4 regions of the Alkalihalobacillus pseudalcaliphilus genome follow, and region 3 is predicted to be linked to each of the others. Evidence: riboswitches for the same ligand, from Rfam matches in the RefSeq annotation. Region 3 holds a riboswitch; each other region holds the start of a gene.
The links. Region 3 has a riboswitch for thiamine pyrophosphate ahead of tenA (thiaminase II). Riboswitches for the same ligand answer to the same signal wherever they lie in the genome.
Positions count from the first base shown of each region.

Region 1: linked by a shared signal. The riboswitch ahead of thiC (phosphomethylpyrimidine synthase ThiC) and the one ahead of tenA (thiaminase II) in region 3 are both predicted to bind thiamine pyrophosphate.
Region 2: linked by a shared signal. The riboswitch ahead of thiT (energy-coupled thiamine transporter ThiT) and the one ahead of tenA (thiaminase II) in region 3 are both predicted to bind thiamine pyrophosphate.
Region 4: linked by a shared signal. The riboswitch ahead of thiE (thiamine phosphate synthase) and the one ahead of tenA (thiaminase II) in region 3 are both predicted to bind thiamine pyrophosphate.

Region 1 is NZ_JAQQWS010000001.1:217,993-220,197, forward strand. It holds gene thiC (phosphomethylpyrimidine synthase ThiC) at 1-904, opposite strand, end outside; TPP riboswitch at 1,037-1,151, opposite strand; gene PQ479_RS01105 (metallophosphoesterase family protein) at 1,336-1,884, shown strand; partial or broken gene PQ479_RS01110 (ClpX C4-type zinc finger protein) at 2,014-2,127, shown strand.
Region 2 is NZ_JAQQWS010000006.1:155,975-158,179, forward strand. It holds gene PQ479_RS14030 (hypothetical protein) at 1-524, shown strand, start outside; gene thiT (energy-coupled thiamine transporter ThiT) at 631-1,179, opposite strand; TPP riboswitch at 1,257-1,357, opposite strand; gene PQ479_RS14040 (ABC-F family ATP-binding cassette domain-containing protein) at 1,406-2,205, opposite strand, start outside.
Region 3 is NZ_JAQQWS010000002.1:305,662-307,866, forward strand. It holds gene PQ479_RS08105 (ATP-binding protein) at 1-220, opposite strand, end outside; gene tenA (thiaminase II) at 422-1,114, opposite strand; TPP riboswitch at 1,307-1,407, opposite strand; gene PQ479_RS08115 (hypothetical protein) at 1,773-2,063, shown strand.
Region 4 is NZ_JAQQWS010000001.1:852,671-854,875, reverse strand. It holds gene PQ479_RS04160 (YqgU-like beta propeller domain-containing protein) at 1-878, shown strand, start outside; TPP riboswitch at 940-1,051, shown strand; gene thiE (thiamine phosphate synthase) at 1,129-1,773, shown strand; gene thiS (sulfur carrier protein ThiS) at 1,757-1,954, shown strand; gene PQ479_RS04145 (thiazole synthase) at 1,957-2,205, shown strand, end outside.

The DNA of each region.
Region 1 (2,205 bases), on a different contig from region 3:
TGGCCGTTAATGGGATATAACGCAAAAGTACACCTGCGTGAATGGTAAAGTAATCGACACCTTGTTCGGCCTGTTCAATTAACGTATCACGATAGACGTCCCAATTCAGCTCCTCAGCAACTCCATTGACTTTTTCTAAAGCTTGATAGATAGGAACAGTTCCCACTGGCACAGGGGAATTTCGGATAATCCATTCGCGAGTTGTATGAATATCCTTTCCTGTGGAAAGATCCATGATGTTATCTGCTCCCCAACGTGTAGCCCATGTCATCTTTTCCACCTCTTTTTCAATGGAAGAAGAGACGGCTGAATTGCCAATATTAGCATTGATTTTTACATGAAAATTACGCCCGATAATCATAGGCTCACTTTCGGGGTGATTAATATTAGCAGGAATAATCGCACGCCCCTCAGCAACTTCCTGACGAACAAAATCGGGATCCATCCCTTCACGAATAGCGATAAATTCCATCTCGGGAGTGATGATTCCTTTTCTTGCATAGTGAAGTTGCGTTACATTTCTATGCTTTTTTGCACGGAGCGGTTTTAAATTTAGCTGAGGAAAAGCTATAACATTAGATTTAGAAGAACTTGTTCGGTAGCCATTATCCTCGGGTTTAATAGTACGACCCGCATATTCCTCTACATCTCCTCGTTCGATAATCCAATTAAATCGTAGTCGAGGAAGTCCTTTTTGAATATCAATCGTTGCATTTTTATCCGTATATAAACCACTTGAATCATAGACACGCAGTGGAGGATTGGTCTCTTCCCCAAAAGCACCTGTTGTTGAGCTTTGTTCAATCTCCCTCATCGGTACTAAGAGATCCGAGCGACTTCCCTCCACATACACTTTTGTACTCCCAGAAAAACTTGACATCCATTCAACATTCACATCTTTCATAGAATATCTCTCCTTTTTTAATGTAATAAAAAGGACACATCTATCCCATTTTTAGCATGAAAAAGCCGAGTCTTTTAAAAGACCCGGCTAAGCTAGTATACATAAATAGACGGCATTTTTATGCCATCCCATTTTTGCAGACGCTAACTTCCCCACGCTGGTATGAGCCAGATCAGGTCCTGAGGGTTAAGAAACGTCATCGTGTTTCTCTCTCAGCCCAACTCAATGGACACCCCTAGTTTATTACTATTTAATTCATACATAGACTAGTTTAAACAATATCATGAAACTTGTAAAGAAGTTCCCCAAAAAACGGTCTCTTATAAGGAATTGAATAAAATGAGGAAATCGAAGTGGGGAAGATTCAAAAAAGGAAAAATTAGACAGTCTGTAGAATGGTTAATTTAAATATATAAGGAAGGTGAAAATAATTGAAATTAGCTGTTATTTATGATATTCATGGAAATTACCATGCTTTAGACGCGGTTTTTCGTGAGATCGAAAAAGAGAATATAGATAAAGTAATTGTAGGAGGCGACCTAGCGTGGGGTCCCCAGCCGAGGAAGGTCATAGATACACTCTTTATAAGGAAGGAAGATTTTATTTTTATAATGGGTAACAGTGATAGAGAGATATTCGAACAATATAGAAGTCAAAATAATTTAGGTGGTATGGTTGGCGAATTAAACCAATGGTGTATAGAACAACTTACGAAAGAGCAAATAGAATGGATGGGTACTTTTAAGTTTTCTCATGTAGAAGAAGGAGTACTTTTTATACATGGTTCGCCTAGAGAAGATATAGAGGCGATTCGGATTGATACCCCAGAAGAAGACGTTTATGAGATGGTTAAAGAAACAGAACAATCAACTATTATCTATGGTCACACTCACATTCAATTCAAGAGGAATATTTATTCAAAGAAAGTAATTAACGCTGGAAGTGTTGGACTTCAAAGCAGGGCTAAGGGGGCTTGTTGAATAGTATTAGATTTATGGATTCCTCCAATATAAGATTTAGCTAAATAGGATCTTATGGGAGGTACTATATGAGTATTGATTTTCATAGAAAAAGAATAAGAATAGCTACAAGCGTCTACTTGTTCATTCTGTCGAAAAGATAAAGAAGAAGTAGGAGAGTTAGCTTTAGGGCCAGGAGTTTCTATATGTGGCCATTGTTTAGAATTTGGTGCAGAAGTAATTAAATCTAATTCATTAAAATAGCTTGCTTATAAAAATTATGAAGGTGAAAATCCTTATTTTGGGTATTTATAAAAGGAGTTATTCAGTTATTGATTTTAA
Region 2 (2,205 bases), on a different contig from region 3:
CAAACTTTACCGTAGTGCCATCCGTTTTGAAAGTTGCTTTTAAACATTGTACCATTAAAAATTCAAGTGCTCAGCCAACAATCGCTCTTCCCCTTTATAATCATCAAAAAAGCTTAATAGCATTTATTTTCTCTAATAACGATCTTATAGGTTTCCACCCTCCAAATCCTGAACGCCTTTTAATTACCTATGATCCTGTTACACATAGTCCTGTCGAACCATTCTCAGGTAGCTTTCAAATTACTGATATCATTTATCATGCAAATCCGATGCCTGGAGGTTATGTCGGTTGGGTTTGTATAAAATCAGGAATTGCTAGTCAAAAAGAATGGCACCCTAACCATTCCTATGAGATGAACGATATTATTTTTTATCAAAACCAAATATACAAATGCATAAAAGCTGGAATAAGTGGCGACTTGGGTCCTAGACATGATAACGGCAGCTCTACAGATAACACAATCATTTGGGAATATATTGGCACAAAAGCAATCTTCCGACCATTTGGTTTTATCGAAAAATAAATACAATCATTGATTTTTCTCTTAAAGTATTTAAGCAAGATGTCATGTCTATGCATAAAAAAAGCTCGTAAGCGGTTGAATTCAATCACTTACGAGCCTTTTGCTTTTATAAAGTTGGTTTTACTTTAAAAAACTGTGGATAATTCTTTGAGATGATTAAAAGTGGAATGAGTGTAATAATCATTTGTGGGACAAGATAAGAAGCATTATATGCAGCTGAGTAAATATAGTCATTCCAGCCATCTGGTGTGAATTCTGCAAAATAAACGACACCTGAAGTGAAATGTGCCATGAATCGTAATAATGTCCCTAGTAATATTCCTAACACAATAACAGATAAATTAGGAACTTGCCTCTTCCTTACAAATACACCTGCAAGACCAATTAATGCAAAAGCAACTGGATAATCTAATACAAATTGAATCGGATGGAAAATACTAGCTCCCGATAATAAACCAGTAAAACCAGCTATTAACCCCGTTAACACCCCTACCTTCCAACCATGGCGAAATGCCACTAAAAATAGCGGAATCATCTCAAAAGATATGGACCCACCATTTGCCCATAAGGCGTTGATTTTTACAAAACTTAAGGCCGTTGCCAAACCTGCCATAATCGCAATCTCAATCATGAGATATAATCTTTTTCTATCCAAAATAAAAACATCCCCTCTTTAATTAACCACAAGGAGATGTCATTTGTCATAAACGTATTAAGGCATACTTAATTAACAAAATCCGTCTACCACTTCCCTACGCTAGTTTAAACTAGATCAGGTTCTAAGAGTTAAGGCATTCGCCTCTCTCAGTCAAAAGACACCCCTAGTGGTTCTTATATTTTTTTACATTGTAACATAATTTCCGTTAGACGAACAGCCTTTATTAAGAATTAGCATTGATTTCCTCAATAAGTATTGATAACTGCTCCCACCGCTCCATCGCTGCTTCAAGCTGTTCGTTTTTTTGTTTTTGCTCCTCTAATAAATCCGCAATCACCGTGTAATCACTACCAGCCACAGCAATTTTTTGCTCAATTTCCAGCAGCTCTGTTTCTAGCGACTCAATTTTACCTTCAATGGTTTCCCACTCTTTTTGTTCGTTATAGGAAAGCTTCTTTTTCGTTTTCTTCAAATCTACCTCAATAGCTTTGGATACTTGTTTTTTTTCCTCGATAACTTGTTGTTTCTCTACATCCGTTTTTTCTAAATAATCACTATAGGTTCCATAGAATGATGAAACATGACCATGACCATCAAAGACTAGAAGTTGATCAACAACTCGGTCTAAAAAATATCGATCATGGGATACCGTTACAACAACACCTGGAAATTGGTCTAAATAATCTTCTAAAACAGATAATGTTTCCGTATCTAAATCATTTGTAGGTTCATCTAAAAAGAGCACATTCGGTTCTCCCATTAAAACTCTAAGTAGATACAGGCGTCTCTTCTCCCCACCTGATAGACGGTGAATATACGTCCATTGCATGGAACGTGGAAACAAAAAGCGTTCAAGCATTTGCTCTGCTGTTATAATCGTTCCATCCTTTGTATAGACAATTTCAGCTACTTGTTTAATATATTCAATGACTTTTAGCTCTCCATTAATCTCTTCATCTTCCTGTGTATAATAACCGATATCGACGGTTTCACCAACTATAACTTCGCCTGAATTGATCTTAC
Region 3 (2,205 bases):
GTTGAATCTCACTCGCATCACCATCTATCTCCATACTCCTTTTTACTTCTGGTATTTCTGAAACAGCAATGGCTGTCGTTAATGCTTGTTGGCCAATCATTTGTCGCATCTGCTCACGCTCGAAGGATATATATAATACCGTTACCATCAGCATAATTACTGTCACTAATATACAAACAAGGACGAGAAATTTCCGCTGCAACGGCCATTGATTGTGCATGTCACCCCTCCTCATTGGTTGAATATACGTGTTATCATGAGCGAATTGAACGAAAAATAAGATCAGCATCCCATCTTATCTATTAATCTAAACGAATGTTAACAGATTAATCAATCATTTTTTCGCCATCCGTGGAAACAGCTAATGGAATAGTATCTATACTTTTATGCATAAAAAAACGAGGGAAACCCCTCGTTTTCATTATTTTACTATTTCTTTTTTTAATGATACTGGCCAGTCTTCTTGCTCATAGGCCATCGTCCAGAATTGATGCTCTAGCTGGCAGCTTTTGATGAAATGGTCGAGCATTTTTGTTTTTTCCGATTCACTTGCTTGCTCGGCTTGTTGGTCAATTTTTTCAATAAACGTTTCGACAATCTGAGTGACTTCTGCATTGGCATAAAATTGAATCCAATCATAAAATGGGTGCTCAGGTCCCGGGTTGATTTCTTCAACGAGGCGAACGCCAATTTCATAATACGTCCAAGGGCACGGAGCAAGGGCAGCTAACGTCTCACCGAGGGTACCACTTTGAGCAGCTTCTAGCATGTGACGCGTATAATGATGAGCAGTTGGCGCCAATGGGGCTTTTTGCAAATCCTCATACTGAACACCCGCTACCTGACAAAAATTATTATGTGGGTGTACCTCATCATTTAGAACAAAACCAATTTGCTCCTGAAAAAATGCCATATCATGACGCTCTTCACACTTAGATACCGCTAAACCATAAATGCGACAAAACGTACTCAAATACTCATAATCCTGCTCGACGTAATGAATTAACGCTTCCTTCGGTACATCGCCTTTAGCAATTCCACGAATAAAAGGATGCTCAAAAATCGCCTCAAAAACCGGGTCTGCTTCCTTACGTAATAACTCTGAAAACTTCATCAAAAATTCCTCCTTTAAGTTGGAGGACATCACAACATGGCGAACCTGCCTGAAAGTCATTTCCCAATAGCCAACGGACTCAACCTACTTCTCTATTCAAATAAAAAACTCCTCTTGCCAAAAATGGTAGAGGAGCAGAATGTTTGAAAAGTATGCCAAATAAAGCGTTTTTCATAAAACGTCTACATGACAATAATCCGTGCTCCACTTTCCTCCGCTGGTATCAACCAGATCAGGTTCTAAGGGTTCAGTTAAACTGTCTCAGCCCAAAAAAGGCGCCCCTAGTGGATGTCCTATATAATTCTATTTTATGGTAACATACACTTTTTGATTAAACAAGGAATAATCAAAACCTTACAAAAACCACTTCAAAATGATTGGAGTTACATATTTCAGGAAGAAAAGACGTAAAAATAAACAGGTTAGTATTCATGTAAATAAGCATGGAGAGTTTGCTATAGGCATGGATTAAAAAATGCAGATGACGTATTATATGATTATATGTACTTAATACTGATGACTCTTTATTCAGCATGGCTCTCGCTCAAATATATGCTTAGGAACCATAACATGGAGCAAGCAAATACGAATTCTAATGGCACACACGAACAATATTTTAATATAATATCTTTCATTAAAGATTAAAGGAGAAGATCATGTGGTTACTGCATCGAGACTATTAAAAGCTGTCGCTGGTGGACTGGAGGCTTTTTGGGGTATTCCTTTATTAGGTGGACTTATTATTTTTGGAACAGGTTGGGCACCACTTATGTTTATGTTAGCTGTACACATTATCGGGCTCGTTCTTGCTATGTCTAGTCGCACAAGTAAGGCTGGACATCTATTGGGAATCATTACCTCAATCATTGGTATCATTCCGATCGTCGGTATGATTATGCATATGATTACAGCCCTCGTACTCATTATAGAAACTGTAAGAGGTAAATAACTTACTATTTCTGTTTAAACAGCTAGAGATATACTTATTTCCTACAAAGGTCTGCACACTCGATATTGATTGTGTAGACCTTTTAATATTTTCTTACTTAAAATAGGAATGAAGCCCCTTTTTAGGTGAAACCATTGATTAT
Region 4 (2,205 bases), on a different contig from region 3:
AAATAAGCCATTATGATATATTCTCCGGTGAAAAAACGGTGATATTTGAAAGCGAAAATATGATGTTAGATGTCCAATTGAGCCCTAACAGGGATATAATTGTCTTTCAAGAATTTCAGTCAAATAGTTATGATAACCATTTAATTTTCCTTGATATATATGGTCAGTTAACGATGAAATTAGAAAATTTTGGCGAGCAGTATCAAGTGCATTTTCATCCTGACAAAGAGGAACGAATCGTTATTGTTGTTTTTTTGCCAGACTGGGAATTTGAGACCTATTTATTAGATATCAGCCAGCAAGACATGCAAATGATTGATTTAACAGAGCTACATGTGGAATGGTTTGAGAATGGGGACTTAGCTTATTTGAAAACTAAAGAAGAAGGGGAGTTACCGATAGCTGATTTAATTCGCTTACAGGTAGAGGAGGAACAAGAAGATATTGTACAAGAACGACTACTGGCTTACCGTTACTTAAGTGATGGGTTCTATTTTGTGGTGAAGTCACATTCCATTGATGCTGAGAACAGCCAATGGACTATTTTTCAACAGGACGAACCATTAGTAACATTGGATGTACCTGTTTTGACGACTGGGACAAATGAATGGTGGATCCCATTTTATGATTTCGAACAGAAAAATAAGCAGCTTTTATGGTTTAAGCCTTTTTATAACGATAGCTTTTTTCATTATCAAAATGGCTTTGAATTATCACAAATGTCACTAAAAACCGGTCAGATCGATGTTTTGTTTGAATGGCCTGAAAATGTTCCTCTAGAAACTTCGCCAAACGGTACAATGCTTCTTTTAGGTCATCAGCTTGAACATATTTATTTCTTAGAAGAAGATGTATTAGTGGACGTTTTTAAAAAGTAGTTTGCTTGATTTTTACGTGAAATCTGTCATAATAAAAGTCAATAGTGATTTTAAATAAACATGAGAAAACTAGGGGTGCCTACAGGAAGTAGGCTGAGAAAAAGGTATGTTCCTTTTAACTCTTTTAACCTGATCTGGATGATACCAGCGTAGGGAAGTTGTTGCTTGTTTGTCTATGTAGAGTAGACCGCATTTCTTTCCTTATGGAAAGTATTGCGGTCTTATTTTAATTTTGTAGGAGTGTTAGATCATGAAACCATTTTATTTATATGCGATTACGGGCGATGAGTTCCATCAAGGTAGAGATTTGATAGAGGTGATGGAACAAGCGATACTTGGTGGTGTAGATATTATTCAATTGCGTGACAAAGAGAGCTCAAGAAAAGTCGTTTTTGAAAAAGCGAAACGATTACGAGAGCTTACAAAGAAATATGGGGTTACGTTTATCGTCAATGACTATATTGATGTTGCATTAGCGGTAGACGCTGATGGGGTTCATGTCGGACAAGATGATATGCCTTTATCCGAAGTACGACAATTAGTCGGTCATGATAAAATCATTGGTGTGTCTACTCATAAAGTAGAAGAAGCGATTGAAGCTGAAAAGGGTGGAGCTGATTATATTGGCGTTGGACCTATATTTCCAACGAATAGTAAAAAAGATGTCGTAGACCCTGTCACAACTTCGTATATTTCGGAAGTAAAGGCAGCAGTGAATATTCCATTTGTGGCCATTGGTGGTATTAAGTTACACAATGTTCGGCAAGTGTTGGAAGCTGGGGCCACTAGTGTATGTATGATTAGTGAAATTGTTGGTGCTAAAGACGTCCAAGCCACAGCGCAGAAATTTATCGGCATTTTAAAGCGAGGTGATACGGATGAAACTTTTAATTAATGGAGAGAAGCATGATTTAGAGGTTACTCAATTAGATGAAGTTGTTGCTTATTTTGAATTAGAAGCTCATTTAGTTGTGACTGAGTTAAATGGGGAAATTATTGAGCAAGAAAAGCGTAGTTCTGTACAACTCATACCAGAAAGTACGATTGAGCTTGTGCATTTTGTTGGAGGCGGATAATCATGAAAAAAAAACACCTAGAAATCGCGGGTCAAAAGTTAAACTCACGTTTTTTCCTTGGAACGGGAAGATACCCGAACCCCTTTGTCCAAAATGAAGCGATTCAGGCTTCAGAAGCTGAAGTTTTAACCTTTGCGATTCGTCGCGTTAATTTAGAGGCGCCAAGAGAAGATGCGATTTTACAACATCTTGAACCTAATCAATATCGTTATTTACCAAATACCTCAGGTGCTTCCAATGCGGAAGAAGCG